DNA from 4 places in the Mongoliitalea daihaiensis genome. Region 3 is predicted to be linked to each of the others. Evidence: riboswitches for the same ligand, from Rfam matches in the RefSeq annotation. Region 3 holds a riboswitch; each other region holds the start of a gene.
The links. Region 3 has a riboswitch for S-adenosylmethionine ahead of IPZ59_RS11850 (homoserine O-acetyltransferase family protein). Riboswitches for the same ligand answer to the same signal wherever they lie in the genome.
Positions count from the first base shown of each region.

Region 1: it holds a riboswitch for S-adenosylmethionine, as region 3 does, so the genes downstream of both, IPZ59_RS12985 (homocysteine S-methyltransferase family protein) here and IPZ59_RS11850 (homoserine O-acetyltransferase family protein) in region 3, are expected to answer to the same signal.
Region 2: it holds a riboswitch for S-adenosylmethionine, as region 3 does, so the genes downstream of both, IPZ59_RS11180 (trans-sulfuration enzyme family protein) here and IPZ59_RS11850 (homoserine O-acetyltransferase family protein) in region 3, are expected to answer to the same signal.
Region 4: it holds a riboswitch for S-adenosylmethionine, as region 3 does, so the genes downstream of both, IPZ59_RS07410 (O-acetylhomoserine aminocarboxypropyltransferase/cysteine synthase family protein) here and IPZ59_RS11850 (homoserine O-acetyltransferase family protein) in region 3, are expected to answer to the same signal.

Region 1 is NZ_CP063779.1:3,065,453-3,070,705, forward strand. Features, by position in the region: gene IPZ59_RS12970 (PAS domain S-box protein) at 1-800, shown strand, start outside; gene IPZ59_RS12975 (hypothetical protein) at 846-2,153, shown strand; gene IPZ59_RS12980 (RidA family protein) at 2,150-2,713, opposite strand; SAM riboswitch class I at 2,838-2,937, shown strand; gene IPZ59_RS12985 (homocysteine S-methyltransferase family protein) at 2,993-4,039, shown strand; gene metH (methionine synthase) at 4,032-5,253, shown strand, end outside.
Region 2 is NZ_CP063779.1:2,659,257-2,664,509, forward strand. Features, by position in the region: gene bglX (beta-glucosidase BglX) at 1-14, shown strand, start outside; gene IPZ59_RS11170 (endonuclease/exonuclease/phosphatase family protein) at 21-863, shown strand; gene IPZ59_RS11175 (hypothetical protein) at 1,089-1,340, shown strand; gene IPZ59_RS11180 (trans-sulfuration enzyme family protein) at 1,694-2,863, opposite strand; SAM riboswitch class I at 3,069-3,171, opposite strand; gene IPZ59_RS11185 (hypothetical protein) at 3,283-3,693, opposite strand; gene IPZ59_RS11190 (alpha-ketoglutarate-dependent dioxygenase AlkB family protein) at 3,794-4,393, shown strand; gene msrB (peptide-methionine (R)-S-oxide reductase MsrB) at 4,382-5,253, opposite strand, start outside.
Region 3 is NZ_CP063779.1:2,819,746-2,824,998, forward strand. Features, by position in the region: gene IPZ59_RS11835 (UpxY family transcription antiterminator) at 1-420, shown strand, start outside; gene IPZ59_RS11840 (VOC family protein) at 417-809, opposite strand; gene IPZ59_RS11845 (DUF4221 family protein) at 937-2,055, shown strand; gene IPZ59_RS11850 (homoserine O-acetyltransferase family protein) at 2,059-3,114, opposite strand; SAM riboswitch class I at 3,252-3,361, opposite strand; gene IPZ59_RS11855 (succinate dehydrogenase/fumarate reductase iron-sulfur subunit) at 3,438-4,169, opposite strand; gene IPZ59_RS11860 (fumarate reductase/succinate dehydrogenase flavoprotein subunit) at 4,172-5,253, opposite strand, start outside.
Region 4 is NZ_CP063779.1:1,745,375-1,750,627, forward strand. Features, by position in the region: gene IPZ59_RS07405 (6-bladed beta-propeller) at 243-1,364, shown strand; gene IPZ59_RS07410 (O-acetylhomoserine aminocarboxypropyltransferase/cysteine synthase family protein) at 1,610-2,908, opposite strand; SAM riboswitch class I at 3,064-3,169, opposite strand; gene IPZ59_RS07415 (DUF2721 domain-containing protein) at 3,391-3,837, shown strand; gene IPZ59_RS07420 (glycerophosphodiester phosphodiesterase family protein) at 3,830-4,768, shown strand.

The DNA.
Region 1 (5,253 bases), 250 kb from region 3:
GAGACCCCGTAAGAATTGGACAAATCATCAATAACCTTGTTTCCAATGCAATTAAATTCACTGAAAAGGGCTTTGTAAGGGTAGCCGTAATACCTAAGAAGTCAAATGCCGAATCGATAGAACTAGAATTTATTATTCAGGATAGCGGTATTGGGATACCTCCAGATAAGTTGATGCATATTTTTGATGCATTTACGCAAGCGAGCACTGAGACAACCCGTAAATTCGGTGGAACTGGTTTGGGTCTTGCCATTGTAAAAAAGCTTATTCAGCTTTTTGGAAGTGAGATAATGGTCAAGAGCGAGCTAAATAAAGGGACGAGCGTCAGTTTTGTGTTGACACTTCCAAAAGCCAAAATAGCAATCGACTCCTCTGTCCCAAAGATAGTGCAAGTAAAAGAGAGTCTACTGAATGCTCATATTTTGATTGCGGAAGACAATATTGTCAATCAACTGATGATCAAGAAATTTATGAAAAAGTGGGGGGTAGGAGATTTTACCATTGTCAATGATGGAGAAGAGGCAATCGAAATTTTGCAAAAAGAAAGTTTTGATCTAATTGTACTAGATCTTCAGATGCCCAAAAAGGATGGGATTGAGGTAGCCAAGTTCGTGCGTACACATTCAGATAAGATTTTACGAACATTACCGATCATAGCAATGACAGCCTCTCCTTGGGAGGAGATTCAGGAGCAGTTTGAGGCTTTAAAAATGAACGATTATGTGCCTAAACCTTTTAATCCTGACAGCATGTATGCTAAACTGGTCAAACACTTGCAACATAATTTGAGTAATTCTTGATGTTTGCCCAACATTAGGCGTATTTTTGAGTACAAAATTGGTGCGATGAAAAAAATTGTAGGGCTTCTAATCAGTCTTTTGTTTTTCCACGAACTACATGCCCAAAGTAATTTGAGCAATCGTTCGACTTTTTATGGAACTATTGGGACGACTAGTGCTAATTTGAGGGAGTTTAATAATCTATTGGAAGACAAAGGGTTAAGTTCTTTGAGAAAGGGGTACTCCAATTATACAATTGGGTATATGGCCCGGTTCAATGATTTTATTTTAGGCCTTGAAGTAATCCAAAGTACGAGCCCTCGAGCAGACTTTGATGATTATCAAATCGGTTACCGAACCTCGCGGGCGATGCTAAACGTGGGTTTTTCTTTTACCGAAGAGGGAAGGTTTCAATTGATTCATTACATGGCTATTGGAACTGGCTCATTGAATTTTCAAATGATTAATCCCGAGGAGCCATCAACTTTTAATCAGTTTATGACAGACCCAAGGCAAGGATTTATTTTGAGAGATGGAGATATTCACCGTGGTAGTTTGAATTTGACAGGTTTTCTAACAGAATTCGGTTTTCATTTAGCATATGATTTTCCGATCCCTGGAAGAAATGAAGCCTTGGAACTGATTGCGAAGTTTGGGTATTCCTTTTCACCATTTGAAGATTCATGGAAACTCAATGGCATGAGTTTTAGCTCTACGCAGAGTGGAGCGTTTTTGCGAGTGGGGGCAGGGATATCTATCCCAGATCATAATTACTTTTATAAAGATGCCGATATAGGGGTTCATTTTTTGGGAAGTATGAATTTTACCAGTCCTACAAATCTCAATGAAAAATTAGCAGAGAACGGCCTAAATACCTTTGGAGGCAGACCAAATAATTGGGGATTGAAGGTTCTTGGATATAACAAAGATTGGTTATATGGAGTCGATTTGTATAACCTCGGCATGAGTGGACAAGCCAATGAACAGTACAATCATACCCTCAACTCCGTCCGACTTTATGCCAATCTAGGGAAAAAGTTTTTTGAATTCAAAAACATTGAAATGGGTGTTCTGGGAGGTCTTGGATATGGAAATCTTCGCTATACCTTGATAAACCCATCCAAACCGGATTTTCCTACGTTGTTTGAAAACCCCAATTTTGATGGGAGACTTACAGGCAGGGGATTGATGGTCAAGCCAGAGGTATATCTTGGATATGGGCTTCCGCTGGCTTTAGGTAAATTCTTTAAATTATTTGCAGCAGTACATGCAGGATACGAGCAGCCTATAGGTGCCTACAGATTAGGAGATCTAGGTATGAGCTCTTACATGAGCAATCCCTATGTGCAATTCAGTATTGGTATCAGGCCTTAGTCCTCTACTTCTACGATCAGTTCGATCTCTACAGCAAAACCTAATGGAAGGGAGTTCATGCCGACAGCGGATCGGGCATGTTTTCCCTTTTCCCCAAAAACATCTACCATCAAATCGGAAAATCCATTGATTACTTGTGGGTGCTGAGTGAAATCACTGTCAGCATGGACCATGCCGAATACCTTCACAATTTGTTTTACTCGATTCAAATCTCCAAGTTCTGCCTTCAATACGGCTAATTGTGCAATGCCGGTCAATCTTGCAGCTTCTCTTCCTTCATCTATACTTAGATCCTTTCCAACTTTTCCTAGTATATACCCTCCTTCTGGAAGTTGAGGTCCTTTCCCAGCTAAAAATAGGAGATTTCCTGTCCGAACAACATGTACGTAATTTGCAAGGGGTGTGGAAAGTTCAGGTAGGAAAATTCCCAGTTCTTGGAGTTTTGCCTCCGCGTCCCAGGTATTATTTTCAGCTGCAGGTGAGCTTGGAGTTCGTGTTACACCATCATTATTTGGTGTACAACCAAGAATAAAGAGCCCTATTATAATCAAATATCTCATGGGATGTTTTTTTTATTTACAATTTAAGCAATGTTTCTCCTCAATTTTGAAGATTTCATTTTTTTGAAGGTATAATTTTGTAAAAAAGTCCAATAAATTCACCTTTTGTCCGTACTTTTGAGCTTGCTTATCGAGAAAGACTGAGGGATGGGCCCTATGACGTCTTAGCAACCTGTATTCAAGGTGCTAACTCCCCTTCCGGAAATGCCGGAAAAAGATGAGCGGTTGATTCTCTTTTTATCTTCCGGTTCTACTCGTATAAGCTTTTTATGAACGATTATGAAAAACAGAACGGAACAGTTATTATCACTTGCGCAACAAAAAGTCTTGATCTTAGATGGAGCCATGGGCACCATGATTCAGCGCTACAAGCTATCGGAACAGGATTTCAGAACGCCCGAACTAGCCAATCATCCCAAACCATTGAAAGGGAATAATGACTTGTTGTCCCTTTCCCGACCTGACATCATCAAGGCAATCCATGCTGCTTATTTTGAAGCAGGTGCAGATATCATCGAAACCAACACGTTTTCAGGAACATCCATTGCACAGGAAGATTATGGACTTTCTCAGCTGGCGTATACGATCAATTTTGAATCAGCCAAAATTGCCCGAGAAGTTGCGGATGAATTTTCAGCTAAAAATCCAGCTTGCCCTCGGTTTGTAGCAGGTGCATTGGGTCCAACCAATAGGACTGCATCTCTTTCTCCGGATGTCAACGACCCAGGGTATCGTGCGATTACATTCGATCAATTGGTAACTGCTTATGAAGAACAAGTAAAAGGATTGTTGGATGGGGGATCAGATATCTTATTGGTGGAAACCATTTTCGATACACTCAATGCAAAAGCGGCATTGTATGCAATTCAAGAAGTCTTTGAGCAGCGAAACATTCCTTTAAATCCCGAAGAGGGTGGGATTCCTGTCATGATTTCTGGCACTATTACAGATGCTTCGGGACGAACGCTTTCTGGGCAAACTACTGAGGCTTTTTTAATCTCTGTATCTCATGTGCCTCTGTTTTCAGTAGGATTAAATTGTGCCTTGGGCGCCAAAGAACTGAGACCATATCTGAAGGTTTTGGCTGAAAATGCTCCATTTCTGGTATCTGCATATCCCAATGCAGGGTTACCCAATGAATTTGGTCAATATGATCAGGGCGCAACAGAAATGGCAGATCAGATTGAGGTCTTTTTGAAAGAAGGCTTTGTGAATATTTTGGGGGGATGTTGTGGGACTACTCCAGAGCATATTCAGGCGATTGCAAGTATAGCGGCTAATTATAGTCCCCGAAGAAGAACATTTGAAGTAGAACGTGATGAGTAAGATCAGAAATAGTCAAGTTTTGAAATTATCTGGTTTGGAGCCATTGGTTTTCACACCTGAAATCAATTTTGTCAACGTAGGAGAGCGAACCAACGTGACAGGCTCCAAAAAATTTGCCCGTTTGATTCTCAACAGTCAATACGATGAGGCCTTGGATGTGGCTTTGGATCAGGTTAGAGGTGGAGCACAGGTCTTGGATGTGTGTATGGATGAAGGGATGTTGGATGGAGTGGCTGCTATGACACGCTTTTTAAATTTGATTGCTTCCGAACCGGAAATCAGCCGTATTCCTATTATGATTGATTCTTCTAGATGGGAGATTATTGTGGCAGGATTGAAATGTGTGCAAGGGAAGAGTATTGTGAATTCCATCAGTTTGAAAAATGGAGAAGCGGAATTCATTCATCAAGCAAAAACCATCAAGAAATTTGGAGCAGCGGTGGTAGTGATGGCTTTTGATGAAAAAGGCCAAGCTGATACATACGAGCGGAGAGTGGAGATATGTAAACGCAGTTATGATTTGTTGGTGGAGGTGGTCAACTTCAATCCACATGACATCATCTTTGATCCGAATATATTCCCGGTAGCTACCGGCATGGAAGAACATAGACGCAACGCTTTGGATTTTTTCTTGGCTACTCAATGGATCAAGCAAAATCTCCCTGGAGCAAAGGTCAGTGGAGGGGTGAGTAATGTCAGTTTTTCTTTCCGTGGCAATGACCGAGTACGGGAAGCCATGCATGCGGCATTTTTGTACCATGCTATCAAACATGGAATGGATATGGGAATTGTCAATCCCACGATGTTGGAAGTATACGATGATATTCCAAAGGATTTATTGGAAAAGGTAGAAGATGTACTTTTTGATCGAAAGGATACCGCGACTGAAGCCTTGTTGGAGTTTGCCGAAACAGTCAAATCAGCTGGTAAAAAAGAGGTAGTCAATGAGGCTTGGCGCTCAGATAATGTAGAAAAAAGAATTGAACATGCGCTAATCAAAGGAATCATTGACCATGTTATTGAAGATACAGAGGAGGCCCGTGTGAAATATGTAAATCCATTGAAAGTCATCGAAGGGCCGTTGATGGATGGGATGAATGTGGTGGGTGATCTCTTTGGCGAAGGTAAAATGTTTTTGCCGCAGGTGGTAAAATCTGCACGGGTGATGAAAAAAGCCGTAGCCTACCTTGAGCCCTTTATGCCCAAAGCTGGGG
Region 2 (5,253 bases), 160 kb from region 3:
GCTGGAAAAATTAGAAGACTATGAAGAACTACATGTCGATCATCTTTGCTCTGATATTGATCGGGTATACCAATGCCTTAATGGCCCAATCTTACACAATTGCAAGCTATAATATAAGGTTTGATAATCCTGGAGACACAGGTAATTTATGGAAAGATAGATTGCCCCATTTAGTTTCCTTGATCAATTTTCATGAGATAGCCATTTTTGGTACACAAGAAGGGCTGAATAATCAGCTTGAAGATCTTGCACAAAATTTAGGGTATGCATTTATAGGAAGTGGCAGAGATGATGGTGGAAATACAGGGGAGCATAGTGCAATATTTTATGATCCCCTCACATTTAAATTACTTCAAAAGGGAGACTTTTGGTTATCTGAAACTCCAACTATTCCAAGCGTCGGTTGGGATGCTGCCATGAATAGAATTTGCTCTTTTGGTCAATTTCAAACAGAGGAGGGGATCGTTTTTTGGGTATTCAATGCCCACTATGATCATGTTGGACAAAAAGCTAGAGAAGAAAGCAGTAAACTGATCATGGGAAAAATTAAAGAGCTTAATAGTAAGAACGATCCAGTTATTTTCATGGGAGATTTGAATGTGACACCTGATAACATAGCGTATAAGACCATCATTCAATCTGATTTTTTAAAGGATAGTTATGAGCTGTCAGAGCAAGCGCCTCATGGGCCTATCGGTACGTTTAATGCCTTTAACTGGGACATGATGCCCGATAGAAGGATTGATTATATTTTTGTCAGTGAGCAAATAGGTGTAACAAAATATGCTGTTTTGTCTGACAATTATGGAAAAAAATACCCCTCTGATCACTTTCCGGTTTTTGCAAGAATATGGTTCAAATAGACTCAATCAGGAGCCTTTAAATTTGCGTTAAGAGGATGAAGGGTTTGAATGAATCGGTACTAATTTTTGATGATGGAAATATTGATTTTTTATAACTTAGCTGAGCAAGTAGGCTTTCTTACTCGATCAACTAATCAATCCAAGAGCTCAAATACCCTCATAAACCTCGGCTGTTCGCTCATCAGTATATCAAGTGCTAAGGTTTGTCTCTGACCATCTTTTGTGATGGAAAATCCTATTCGGCTTTGGGGAGGAAATGAAAACAAACAAGAAACACAAGAAAAATCAATAGAGACTACACAACTTTTACAAATTATCCATTTTTTAAGTCTATCGACTATTTCTGTTTCAGATAGATTAGAAGGTAAGCTCCCTAGAAAAGCATCTACAGGAATCCCTATCTTATCTTGGTCATCTAGTAACAAAGGATTACAAAAAGCTGTGTCTAAAGTGCATATCAAAGGATCATTGCGGTGAAACAATTCGCAGGAACTTGTCAATAAAAAACAGAGTAAGAATAGTAGTTTGATTGGATTTTTCATCTGTCAACAGTCTGATTATAGCTAGTACGCATGAAAAGCATAATCCGCTACACCCCTGACCAAAAATCCCATAAATTCCCTACATGAATTACACAAATAAAGAGGGAATGCAAATCCCCATTATCTCCAGTCCGAGATTGCAAATCTCGGACAGCAGGCAGCGGGTGTTTTTCAAAGATTAATCGTCTATTTAACACGCACAATTACATCGCCGCTAACCATGTATCAATTTATATCGCGTCAGTACATATCACTCTCTACCCCTCAAAATCAATCTATTCCAATATCTTACCTCGACTTCTCCAACGCCCGCTCAATATCAGCAATAATATCATCCTGATGCTCCAGACCTACCGAAATCCGTACCAAACCATCGGTGATCCTTACCAGAGCACGCTCTTCCGGACTAAGTTTGCTATGAGTAGTGGAGGCAGGATGGGTGACAATGCTGCGGCTATCACCGAGATTGGGCGTGATAGAAATCATCTGTAACTGATCAATGAAGCGTTGGGCTCTCACCAAACCACCATGTAGATTGAGCGTGATGATACCGCCCCCCAATTTCATTTGCTTTTTTGCTAGCTCATACTGGGGATGGCTAGGAAGAAATGGATATTTGACAAATTCTATATCCTTACTTTCTTGGAAGTATGAAGCTACTGCCAATGCATTGCTGCAATGCCTGTCCATTCTCACGGCCAAAGTCTCCATGCTTTTTGACAACACCCAAGCATTGAAAGGAGACATAGAAGGTCCAGTGTGTCGGGTGAAGTAAGTGACTTCATCCATCAATTCCTTAGTTCCCAAAATCAATCCTCCCAACACTCGTCCTTGTCCGTCAATGAATTTTGTTGCTGAATGTGTCACTATATGGGCTCCCCATTTGGCAGGTTGCTGCAGATAAGGGGTGGCAAAGCAATTGTCGACCACCAAAATTAGGTTATGGGCAGCAGCAAATTTTCCAGCCCATTCCAAATCAATGATCTCCAAACCTGGATTGGATGGCGTTTCTAAAAAAAGCATTTTGGTAGTTGGCTGCACTAACTGATCCCAATTTTGATAGTCTGAAATATCCCCATAGGTGGAGGTTATGCCCCATTTAGGAAATACTTTAGTCAACAGTTGGTGTGTAGATCCAAATAAGGAGCGTGCAGCCAAGATATGGTCTCCCTGCTGTAAAAGAGATGCTATTGAACCAAACATTGCTGCCATTCCTGAGGCAGTGGCGATTCCCGCTTCCGTTTCTTCAGCCACGCATAATTTATGAATCAATTCTGCAGTATTAGGATTGGAGTATCGGGAATAGATATTTCCCTCCACTTCTTCGGCAAACAGTTGACGGGCTTCTTCTGCACTTTCAAAGGTAAAAGAAGAGGTCAATGAAATAGGGATGGAGTGCTCCCGTTGATTGGGATTACTAGGGATATTTCGGATAGCGTTGGTTTCAAAATTAGACATGGGATTGCTTAATCAATGAGTTATTGTTTTTTTTAAACTATGGAAGGATACTGGTAAGGGTAGGTGATGACGATCTAAATTACTCCTATACTCGCTTGCGCTTGTATGACGCCTGCTAGTAGATCCATTAAAAATACCGGTAAGATGTTCCGATAAAGGAAAGAAAGTAAGGTTGAAGGTAGTAATTGTTTTGTACATAATCGTCAATTTATAGTTCCCCTAGGGGCAGGTTTTGGCACCTTTTCCTTGAGGGGGAATGGTTGCCAGAGGGTCACGGAGCCTGGTCTCTTACCTCTTCTTTATAAATTCGATAAAGAATCTGGCACAAAGAAAAGGACAGTCTCCTTGAAAAGCAAATTTGTTAATGGCTTTTCAAGAGAATGTCCTTTGAATCTATATGATCAAAGAGTCTCGAAAGGCTAGTTGGTCATCGCTGGAATATCTTTCTTGGAATTGGTCTCCCGATCTCCTACTTCTAAAACTTCGTAGACCACAAATTTTGCAGCTCCTCTCCAAGGAAGTGGGCTCAGATATTCCTTGTAGCGTAGTTCCACAAAGCGACCACTTGCTCTTTCCAATTGCTGGGCTACTTCATCTCCTTGGGCACTGAATCTAAATTCATTACTTTGAAGAGCACCTGCCGATGGACTTTGAAAGCCATCCTGAACCAAGCGTCCTTCCCAAGTCTTAAAAACAAATCCTTTTTTTTCAAAATAATTGAGTGTTCCTCCTTTGACTCCTTCTCCGAATACGAAGAAATATCGCCAATATACCAAGGCTACCAATACGAGGATGATTATTGGAATGCTTACTTTTAAAAATTTTCCCATGATATGCTGTGTTTAAATTCCAATAAATGTAAGAAAAGCTGCTTTCATTTTACAATCTTAAAAACATTCTGTCCTCAAATTTTATTTCAATACCATGCAAATGTTTCAGTTTTCATCGGATCGTAATTTATTACCCGCCCAAGGGGAGGCCTTCTATTATCAAGCATTTTTCAGTGATGAACAGTGCAGGACTTATTGGCATCGTTTGACACAGGAAATTGCTTGGAAGCAAGAACCTATATGGATGTTTGGCAAACAAGTGATGCAACCTAGACTCACAGCTTTGTATGGTGATCCTGAGAGACCCTATGGATACTCTGGCATTGAAATGATTCCTGTTGCATGGACAGATTTTTTGTTAGAAATCAAAAAGGCCGTGGAGCAAGTGTCTGAGGAGACCTTCACCCATGTTTTATTGAATTATTACCGTCATGGGGCTGATAGTATGGGCTGGCATAGGGATAATGAAAAAGTTCTCGGAGAAAACCCAACTATTGCATCCGTAAGTTTTGGGGCATCCAGAGCATTTCAATTGCGGCACTATCAAACAAAATCGATGAAGCAATCTATAGCCTTGGAAAATGGATCGCTGCTCTTAATGAAGGGGGAGTGTCAGCACTATTGGGAACATCAAATCCCCAAAACCAAAAAGGTTTTGGGGGGTAGAATTAATTTAACTTTTCGAAAATTACTGTACTAACCATTTGTAGGTTCCATAACCTTCTTTATCCATATCTGCTAAGGGTATAAACTTCATAGCAGCAGAATTCATGCAATAGCGAAGATTGGTTGGTTCCGGCCCATCATTGAATACATGGCCTAAGTGTGATTCGCCTAATTTGCTTCGGACTTCCACTCGTAGCATACCATAAGTTGAGTCTGTCGGCTTGTCAATCAACCGAGCGTCAATTGGTTTAGTAAAAGAAGGCCACCCAGAATAACTTTCATATTTGTCGGCACTGCTGAATAGAGGAGCACCTGAAACAATGCAGACATAAATGCCTTTTTCTTTGTTATCATTGTACGTATTGTTCCAAGCGCGCTCAGTCGCTTCGTGCATCGTAACATCGTATTGCAACTTGGTTAAGCGCTTTTTCAACTCTGCATCATTAGGTTTTTTATACTGATCTGATAAATTCACTGGCCAATGTTTGGCGATGAATGCATCTCTTCCTGAACCTCTTCTGTAGGCATAATATTCTCCTGGTTCTTTTTTGTAATAATCCTGATGATATTCCTCAGCTTCGTAGAAGTTGGTGAATTTGATTACAGGAGTGACAATTGGTTTATCAAAGATTTTCGCTTGGTCCAATGCTTTGATTGCTTTCTCAGCTACTTCTTTTTGGGTTTTGTCATGGTAGAAAATGGCCGAAGAATACTGGAAGCCTCTATCATAAAATGAACCTCCTTCATCGGTTGGATCGAATTGCTGAAAGAAGATGTCTACCAATTCCGAGTAAGAAATAACATCAGGATTAAATGTGATTTGTACAGATTCCCGATGACTCGTTTTGCCGGAAGATACATCTGAGTAGCTTGGGTTTTTTTCCTTTCCTCCTG
Region 3 (5,253 bases):
TTGGAAGTGTACTTGCCATTGATAGAAGAGTTGCGTCAATGGTCTGATCGTAAAAAGAAAGTTCAAAAAGCCCTATTCAATGGGTATTTGTTTGTTAAAACAAGCAGAACCAATCTTTGGGAATCCTTGCAGGTACCTGGTGCTGTGAAGTTTGTTCATTTTGCAGGTGAGCATGCTACTGTACGAGAGGAAGAAATCAAAACCATTCAACGGATTTTGGAAACAGGTGTAGCAGTTGAGACCGAATCTGGTGAAATAGAAAAAGGTCAGCTAGTGAAAATTGTAGGAGGTGCTTTGGAAGGAATGGAAGGGGAGTGCATCAATAAAGGGAATAAGGACTATTTCATCATCCGCATTCCAGGGATTGCTCAAAATATGCTAGTAAACCTTCCCCGAAAGTTTTTGCAGGTAATGCCCTAATATTCCCAAATTCCTTTGGGTACGATCTCCAATACGTGCCCAAAAGGGTCTTCAAAATAAAAACTTTGAAGATTATCTCTCCAGCCTTGTTCATGTGTGATATTGATGCCCTTAGCCAATAGCTTTGATTTTGTTTGTAGATAATCTTTTTTATTGACTTCGAATGCGATGTGCTGCTTGCCTTTAGCATAATGCGCTGGGAGTGAAGTCTCTTTAGCTGTCACCTCAGGAATAAAGCATAGTAAGACAGAAGTACCACAGCGAAAGAAAATATGCCTTCCACTTACTTTTGAAATCATGGGCATTTCCAACGTGTCACCATAGAAATCCTCTGCCAAATCCAAATCGGAAATGTACAAGCAAATTTCTTTGATTTGTGTGAATTTCATGGGATTAAACTAGTAAAAAAGTAAGATTTGTCCAATGAAATTTGTTTGAGCTTATGTCTGTACATGTAAGTGGTTAAAAAATTAGTTGCATAGTTGAAACTTAATTTTTAAATTTAAATTAAAAACGATGATTCGACACTTTTTCTTCGCTGTAATTGGATTGCTGCTGCTATCCTGTGGTACTAAATCCGACAAAATCGATGCGCTCATTTTTGAATTGACAGGACAAACCAAGCAGCTCCAGTTACCAGAAGGTTGGGGACAGTTTAATCTTGGATGGAGGGTGTCGCCCGCTGGCAACATCTTAGTGATTAACAATCCTACTTCGGAAATTGCCATTTATAAGGACATTGAGGATGCATCTCCTTTGGTTATCAAGTTAGAAGAAGATGGTCCAGATGGTTTAGACGGACCTAGACAGGATATTCAATGGGGGTATGATGAGTCATTTTGGGTTTCGACTTTTGGCGATAAACTAATTCAATTCGATGCAGAAGGCACTATTCTTCAACGGGTTTCTATACCCACTGAGAGGCTTTTGGCTCAAAATGTTTCACTTTTGAATTTTAATTTTATTGTGGAGGAATCTAGTATTTACTTTCCTGCGGCACCGTTGACATTTGCTTGGAATACCTTAAGTGTAGAAGAAATTCAAAAAACACCTAATTTGCTTCGTTTGGATTTGGAATCGAATGAAATCAGTGTTGTTTCCACTTACTCTACCGATTTTTTAGGAACTAACCTGAATAAAAATATCATGCCTACCTTATTTAGAGGACTGAATGGTGCAGTAATCATCAATCACAATTTTAAGGATATTTGGGCCTTCCAAGAAGGAGAATTGCTGCAAAAAGAAGTTTCTTTTAGTCAATTTTCCCCTATGCCTCCTTCCTCTTCAAAAGATATTTTTGAAGATATGGATGAAATTATGCGGTTGTTAAATTATTCAGATGCTTATTGGGAGCTCTTTCCATTACCAAAACAGCAATTGCTTGCTAGAATTGTAAAGTTTGAGGAAAAACCTGAAGAAGAGGTTTTTGGAATGGAATTTATTCCTTCCAAATGGGGAATGATTTTGGTGAACTCTACCTATGAAAAGCAAGGTGAATTCTTGTTTCCTTCAAATTCCTACAATCCTCAATTACTTTATTCCGATCTGGCAGGAATGTGGGTTTGCACGACACATCCCAACCGAGCGGATATAGAAGAGGGCGTATTGGTCTTCGAGCTTTTGATTACCAAGTAACCCTCAAAGCGTATCTTCTAAATAGAAACTACTGAGAATATAACTCATTTGTTCATATTCTATAAGAAATGCATCATGTCCCAAATGAGAGCTAATTTCCCGATAGGTTCCTTTGGGTACATTCTTAGCAATGAATTGGGATTCTTCCTTTAAAAACAGCATATCGGTATCCACCCCAATGGCCAAAACCTTGCTAGGTATTTGTTGTAAGGCTAATGTCAGTCCGCCTCTTTTTCTTCCCAAGTCATGGGAGTCCATCGATTTGCTCAAGGCCCAGTAAGAAAAAGCATTGAAGCGCTGGGAAAGTTTCTGACCTTGGTATTGGAGGTAAGAGGAGATGCGGTAGTTGTCCAGTTTTTCTTCTTGATCTTCTTGTTTGAGTTCAAAATCTTTGGGATGCCGATAGGAAAGCATGGCTATGGCGCGTGCTGTCTTGAGGCCTTCTTTGCCAGCATTTGGCTGCCGTTCGCCCCAGGTACAATCAGAAGCGATGGCCATTCGCTGCGTTTCGTTAAAGCCCCGTATCCATGGCGTAGCTTTGGCATTAGATGCTATGATAATGCTGTGTCTAACTCGATCTTGGAGGAGATATGACCATTCCAATCCTACTTGACCTCCCAAGGAACCACCAATAATGGTGTCTATGCTCTCAATTTCAAGATGTTGTCTCAGCAAGTCCAAAGAATTCGCCATATCTCGGGGTGTGACATGCGGGAAGTCATAATAATAGAAATCTCCGGTAATTGGGTTCACTGAAAGGGGAGAGGTACTGCCATAACTGGAACCCAATAAATTAGCACAGATAATAAAATGCTTGGATGGATCATAGAAGCGGTCCTCACCGATGAGTCCACTCCACCAATCTGATACCTTTGCATCGCCTGTTAATGCATGGATAACCCATATCACATTGTCTTTGGAAGCATTGAGATTACCCATGGTCGTATAGGATAACTCAAATTCGGGTAAAACTTCTCCGGATTCTAGTGTAAAGGATTCACGATGGATAAAGGTATCTTGACTCATATCGATGGTATAATAACTGCTGATCAAATTCATGGGAAAGGTAAACTAAGAAGATGTAACACAAGTAAATGCGATTGGCCCAAAGCCAATGGAAGAAACGAATAGGATTAATCGTTTGCTTTTGAATAAGATGTGTTAATGCTGTATGGGTATACGTATCATAACTGTTGAATTTATAGTTCCGAAGGGAGATATTCCAATCGGCAGGAATTGGCACCTTTCCACACGGATGGTTGCCAGAGGGTCTCAGAGCCTGTCTCTCGCCTCTTCTATATAAATCCAAGCACTAAAAAGTGAAAGGATACTGCAAAGTAATAGTTGGAATTTGGATTATCCAACGATTACTAAATATTTTTTTAAGCTTTCCAATATTCTGAATTCATCCGTACGATATTCGCAACAGAAATCCCTTGTGGACAGACTGCTTCACAGGCTTTGGTCATGGTGCAAGAGCCAAAGCCTTCCGCATCCATTTGAGCTACCATGGATTTGACGCGCTTACCAGCTTCTACACTTCCTTGTGGCAACATGGCTAAATGACTGATTTTGGCCCCTGTAAAGAGAGCTGCACTGGCATTTTTACACATAGCTACACAAGCACCACAACCGATACATGCAGCTGAGTCAAAAGCTTCTTCGGCTAATTCATGTGAGATTCGGGTACTGTTAGCTTCAGGAGCTTGCCCTGTATTGACACTGATGTAGCCACCGGCCATGATGATACGATCAAAAGCTCTCCGGTCTATACAAAGGTCTTTTTTGATGGGGAAGGCTTTGGCACGGAAAGGCTCGATGACTAAAGTTTCTCCACTTTTAAAACTTCTCAAATGGGTTTGACAAGTAGTCACACCTTTTTCCGGGCTATGAATATTTCCATTGATAACAAAGCCACATTGTCCACAGATACCTTCTCTACAATCTGAGTCAAATGCTACAGGTTCCTTGCCTTCCAAAATGAGCTGCTCATTTAACACATCCAACATCTCTGGTACTGACATCTCTGGATGTAAATCAATCAACTCATACGTTTCAAATGATCCTTTGGATACATTGGATGCTTGTCTCCATATTTTTAATGTTAGTTTCATCATCAGGTGTAGGTACGTTCTTGTGGTTTGATAAATTCAAAATGTAAGTCTTCCTTGTGGAGTTTAAAGTTGCCATCTGCATATTCCCATGCAGATACAAATTGATAGTTTAAATCATCCCTTTTGGCTTCTCCTCCGGGAGTTTGATGTTCTACTCTAAAGTGTGCGCCACAGGATTCCTCGCGTTGCAAAGCATCGTGGAAGATTAACTGAGCAAGTTCTAAATAGTCTTCAACTCGGGCGGCTTTTTCCAATTCCATGTTCAATTGTTTGGCATTACCGGGGACTTTTAAATGGGTGTAGAATTCTTGTTGCAGGGCTTTGATTTTTTCAAGTCCTGCTTCCATGACGGATTTTTCACGAGCTAGCCCACATTCTTTGGTAAGGATGGTTCCTAATGCTCTGTGGAATTGTTCGGCAGTTTTATTACCGCCGATCTGAAGCAATCGTTGGATTCGTTTTTCGGTTTCTAAGCGTTCGATAGTGCCAAATTCATGATGTGGAGTTTCGGAAGGCTTTTCCCCTGCTAGGTAATTCATGACTGTATGCGGAGCAATAAAATACCCATCCACACATGCTTGTAGCAGGGAGTTGGCACCTAGCCTATTGGCTCCATGATCTGCAAAATTTGCTTCTCCTAGAACAAATAAACCCGGGATGGTGCTTTGTAATTCGTAATCTACCCATAATCCTCCCATCGAGAAATGAGCGGACGGTGATATCAGCATGGGGGAGCTATAAGTGTTGACCCCCGTAATCTTTTCATACATATCGAATAGATTGCCATAGCGTTTTTGGATGGTTTCTTTTCCATCTCGTTGAATAGCTGTCTGGAAATCCAAGTACACAGCATTTTTCATGGGTCCTACTCCTTTACCTGCATCAATTTGCTCTTTTGCAGCACGGGAGGAAATGTCTCTGGGAGCAAGGTTTCCATAGGAAGGATACTTTCGTTCAAGGTAATAATCCCTTTCTTCTTCTGGTATATCTTGAGGAGCTCTTGTATCGTGGGCTTTGAGCGGTACCCAGATTCTTCCATCATTGCGAAGAGACTCCGACATCAAGGTCAATTTGGATTGATGAT
Region 4 (5,253 bases), 1.1 Mb from region 3:
TGAAAGAAGGTGGTTTGTCGAAAAGAAGTTTATATGTTATTCTATTTTCTACACTTGGTTCATTTGTAATTTTGTCGTATTTCTTAATGTATGGATAAGTTACTTCTGCACTTATTCGCATCTTTAGTTTTGTTTAGCCGTATGTTCTTTCTTAGCTTGGGAGAAGAAACCAAATTTCTTTGATTGACTTCTGTTAAGTTTAGATCATGTCTATCGTATCTTTTTAAAAAATTAAATCTTTGTTGAAAAATATACTTTCATTGCTGTTTATAATTCCATTTGCCATTTCTTGTACTTTGTCAGATAGAAATGTAGAGCAACATACTATTTCTACTATTTCATTAGATAATTTGAGTTCTAATATGCTTGATGTGGGAAGCTTAAGGCTAGTTAGGTTAAAAGAAAATCAATTCTCTCAAATCGTGAATGTAGAAAAAGTAATTCATGCTGATGAGGACTTTATTATTAGTGATAAATCATATAGTAAAGCTGTTTTTATTTATGATTTAAATGGAGAATATATCAATCACATTCATGAACATGGTGTAGGTCCAAAAGAATTTAAATTCATACAAGAAGTAATTTGGGATGAAGAACATCAAAAACTTTGGATAATACCAATGGATTTGCCAAAGGAAATGGTTTACGATCCCAAAGGTAGTTTTATAGAAGAGTTCAAGGTAAGTCCTAATTCCTATGTAAAAGAATTTGTGGTCTTTGGTAAAGATAGATTTACTTTGAATCTGTCACATATGGATTTTAGTGATAATGTTGTTTTGCATAAAAAGCTTGGCTTAGATAAAAGTTGGGTCCCTTTTGACGAAAAGCTAGATAATTCACCGATTGTAAATGTAAATTCTCTCTTTAAATCAGGTGATCGTGCCATTTTTTCCATTGGAGCAAGAGATACTATTTACGAATACAATCATAAAACAGAGGAGGTTTCTGTCAAATTTGCTGTGGATTTTGGGAGGAGAAAAATTCCTAATGATTATTTTTCCTTACCATATGAAGAACAGTTCCAGCAATTTTGGAATTCAAACTCTTTGGCTGGTATAAATGATCTTTATGAAGTGGGAAAATATATCACTTTTATGGGGTTAAGTTCTGAAGGATTTGAAGTATTTATTTATGATATGAAAAATGAAGTTTTATATGACTCCAAAAATTTGTTTTCTGAACATTTGAAAGGAGCTTATATTGAGAGGATTCTAGGAGTAACAAAAGAAGGTGAATTTATCGGAACTTTGAATTCAAAAGACATTAAAAGCATCAAGGAAACTCGTCCGATAAAGAAAAACTTCGAAAGCTTTGATGATATCGATAGGGAAGATAAAGTTTTGGTGCTGTTTTCTTTTAAGTAAAAAATTTTTAAAAAATATACACACATAGTATACTGGAGTACCCTATGAAGTCTTGTAACTGGACATTTCTCAAGGCAGCTATAAAGCCTTAGGTAAAACACCCCATTACCCATACCACATCGAAGATGGGCATTATTTCGTAAAGTTAGAGACCGACTAGCGTGTAGCTATTTTGCGCTTACCCATTTATTAGAAAAGTACACCTGTCAGGAGATGTATACGCTGACAGGTGTATTTTTTTGCATTTAGAGCTTATCAAAAGCCTGCTGGAAATCTTCTTTGATATCTTCAATGTGCTCGATTCCCAAAGATACCCGAAGCATGGTTGGAGTTACTCCCGCAGCCGTTTGTTCTTCTTGGCTTAGTTGCTGATGGGTGGTTGCAGATGGTTGAATGATCAAGGTTTTTGCATCGCCTACATTTGCCAGGTGAGAGACCAATTTCAATTCACTGATAAACTGGCTGGTGCTTTCTTTATCACCTTTTAGTTCGAAGCTCAACACTCCTCCAAAGCCATGAGTCAGGTATTTTTTGCCGAGTGCATGATGGGGAGAGGAAGGGAGTCCGGGATAGTTTACTTTCTGCACTTTTGGATGGTTTTCCAGCCAAGTTGCCAATGCCAAAGCATTCTCTACGGTTCGTTGCACCCGCAGGGAGAGAGTTTCCAGTCCTTGTAGCAACAAAAAGGAATTGAAGGGGCTTAAGGCTGGTCCAAAGTCTCTCAATCCTTCTACTCTGGTCCTCATGGCAAAGGAAATATTGGGTAATCCCAATGGATTGTTTTCTCCAAACACTTCCCAGAAATTCAATCCATGATAGCCCTCTGATGGTTCGGAGAATTGTGGGAATTTGCCATTACCCCAATTGTAATTTCCTCCATCGACGATGATGCCGCCTATGGAAGTTCCGTGTCCTCCAATCCACTTGGTGGCAGAGGAAGTGACGATATTGGCTCCGTGCTTAATTGGCTGGCATAAATAGCCTCCTGCTCCAAAGGTGTTATCCACCACCAAGGGTAAGTCGTATTTCTGGGCCAGTTTGGCAAAGGCTTCGAAGTCTGGGATATTGAATTCAGGATTCCCGATGGTTTCCAGATAGATAGCTTTGGTATGTTCATCAATCAATGGTTCGAAATCTTCTGCATTGTTCCCTTTGGCGAATTTGGCAGTGATGCCGATTCTTTTGAAAGCCACTTTAAACTGATTGTAGGTACCGCCATAGAGCGAAGGGCTGGAGACAAAGTTTTCTCCTGCCTGAATGATATTATTCAAGGCCAAGAATTGAGCTGCCTGTCCTGAGGAAGTTGCCACCGCTGCTACTCCACCTTCCAACGCTGCGAGTCGCTGCTCGAAGACATCTGTGGTGGGGTTCATGATACGGGTATAGATATTCCCGAACTCTTTTAGCGCAAACAAATTTGCGCCGTGTTCAGCGGAATTGAACACGTAGGAGGTGGTTTGATAAATGGGGACCGCTCTGGAATTGGTTGTTGGGTCGGGGTTCTGTCCTGCATGTAGCTGCAAGGTTTCAAATCGATAAGCCATGGATATTGAAGTTTAAATTTATGATTATTAGTTAACTATGGTCCGAAAACCTAGATGTTATCGTGCAAGCCAATCGTTGATACCGTTAATCTGTAATCAAGATGAAGCCAAGTGAATAAGAAAGGGTAGTAAGCAATGTATATCATATGGTCAAGAATTTATAGTTCCAAGGAATGCTTGGTGGGAATTGGCACCTTTTCGATAGTTCGATTGGTTGCCAGAGGGTCGTAGAGCCCATCTCTCGCCTCTTCTGTATAAATCCCAACACCTAAAAAGTGAAAGGATGATGCAAAGAAAGGAATGCTTAGACACAAATGCAAATAAAAGTCTACAAAAATTATAGAGTTTATGTATTTTATTTAAAATAGGATGTTTTTATGCAGTAAATGCCTAAGCTAACCTGTTTTTCACGGGAACTTTTGAGATTCGATTTTTATTTTACTGCTTTATTCCCCACTTTTAAGATTCAAAAAAATCTAGCCATGGAGCTCCAACTATCCACCCCTGCCTTATTATTTTCTGCGATTACGTTGATGATGCTGGCTTTTACAAACCGCTTTTTGGCCATTGCTAATCTCATACGGGGATTGCACAAAAAATACTTGGAAAATCCCGAGCAGGAGATAATTATTGAGCAAATTCACAACTTGAAAAAGCGCTTGAGCATGATCAAATACATGCAGTTGTGCGGAGTCTTGAGTTTCTTGCTCTGTGTGATATGTATGTTTCTTATTTTTATTGACGCCCAAGAGGCTGCAGATTATGTATTTATTGGCAGCATGTTGGCTTTATTGGTGTCTTTAGGAATTTCTATGGTGGAAATCCTGATTTCAACTCAAGCGCTGACCTTAGAAATTCAGGATATGGAATCTGCATTTCAAAAAAGGTCCTCAAGCTTTTGGTTTAAAAAAGATAAAAACGATGAATAAATTACTGATTATAGGGTTCTTTTTGCTTGTATCTTGCAAGGAGGCCGCGGTTACACAAGCTCAAGAAGCTTGGGGCGGAGAACGTTTAAAAACAATTGTCTTAACAAATTTACAAGAAACTGAGGATTTTTATACTTGGTCTTCGGATAGAATTCCTATGGTTTCCGCCCATCGGGGAGGCCCATATCCGGGCTTTCCAGAGAATTCTTTGGAGGCTTTCGAAAACACCTTGAAGCATACTCCATCCATCATAGAATTTGATGTAGCATTGACCAAGGACTCGGTGTTAGTCTTGATGCATGACAATACCTTGGATCGGACCACTACTGGTAAAGGACGAGTTATTGACCACACCTATGAAGAAATTCAAGACTTATTCTTGGTGGATAAAGAAGGAACGGTGACTGACTTTAAAGTACCAACCTTGGAAGAAGTTTTAGCTTGGGGGAAAGGAAAAAGCTTGTTTACAGTAGACATCAAGCGGGAGGTTCCTTTTGAAATGATTGTAGATGCCATCAAAAGGCATGAAGCTGAACCATATGCAGCTGTCATCACTTACAGTTTGGAAGCAGCACAACAAATCCATCGCCTGCATTCAGACTTGATGTTGTCGGTGAGTATCCGAAATGAGGAGGAACTTGCACGTTTCCAAGCTTCAGGCATTCCTGTAAACCGTTGGATTGCATTTACAGGGACCTCCGAGCGATCAGCGGCATTCAATCAGCAGTTGCACGAACTCGGGGTGTTTACCATCTTAGGCACCCTAGGCAACTTAGACCGAAGCGCCATTGCTAGAGGAGATCAGTTGTATGTTGGTTTTGTACAAAATGGTGCGGATATCTTGGCTACTGATAGACCCATTGAAGCAGCAAAGGCAATTGAAGGATTGATACCTATGCAGAGTTTGAAGGGGAAGTATTTTGGTCAATAGGATAGTTGTGAAGAGACAAGAAACAAGATGCAAGAATCAAGTTGCAGAAACAAGATGCAAGAATCAAGAATCAAGACAGGGGCGTGTAGAGAACTGACGGTTATGGTTTACGACTGTGCTGTTCGAGATTTGCAATCTTGAACTAGAGATAATGAGGATTTGTAATCCTCTAAGGGGGATCGAATTAATGAGAAGGAAAATTTCGAATCATGAATGTTGAACGCTGAATGATGAACGTTGGATCGGTACTAACTATAAATTAGGGTGAGAGAAGCAAGATGCTAGACATTAGACTCTCATTGCTTGGACCTCAAACCCTGAAAAGGGTTACAAAATAATAACCATGGGTTCTACAAACCCATGGTTGATGGGATTAGGTTAATCATCAATCCAAAAGGGCTTGTACTAACGCTCTCTAGAGTAGAAATCAATAATGCTGCCCCGTCAGGGCAGACACTAAGGTGTAGATGCTTTCGGCCACGGGT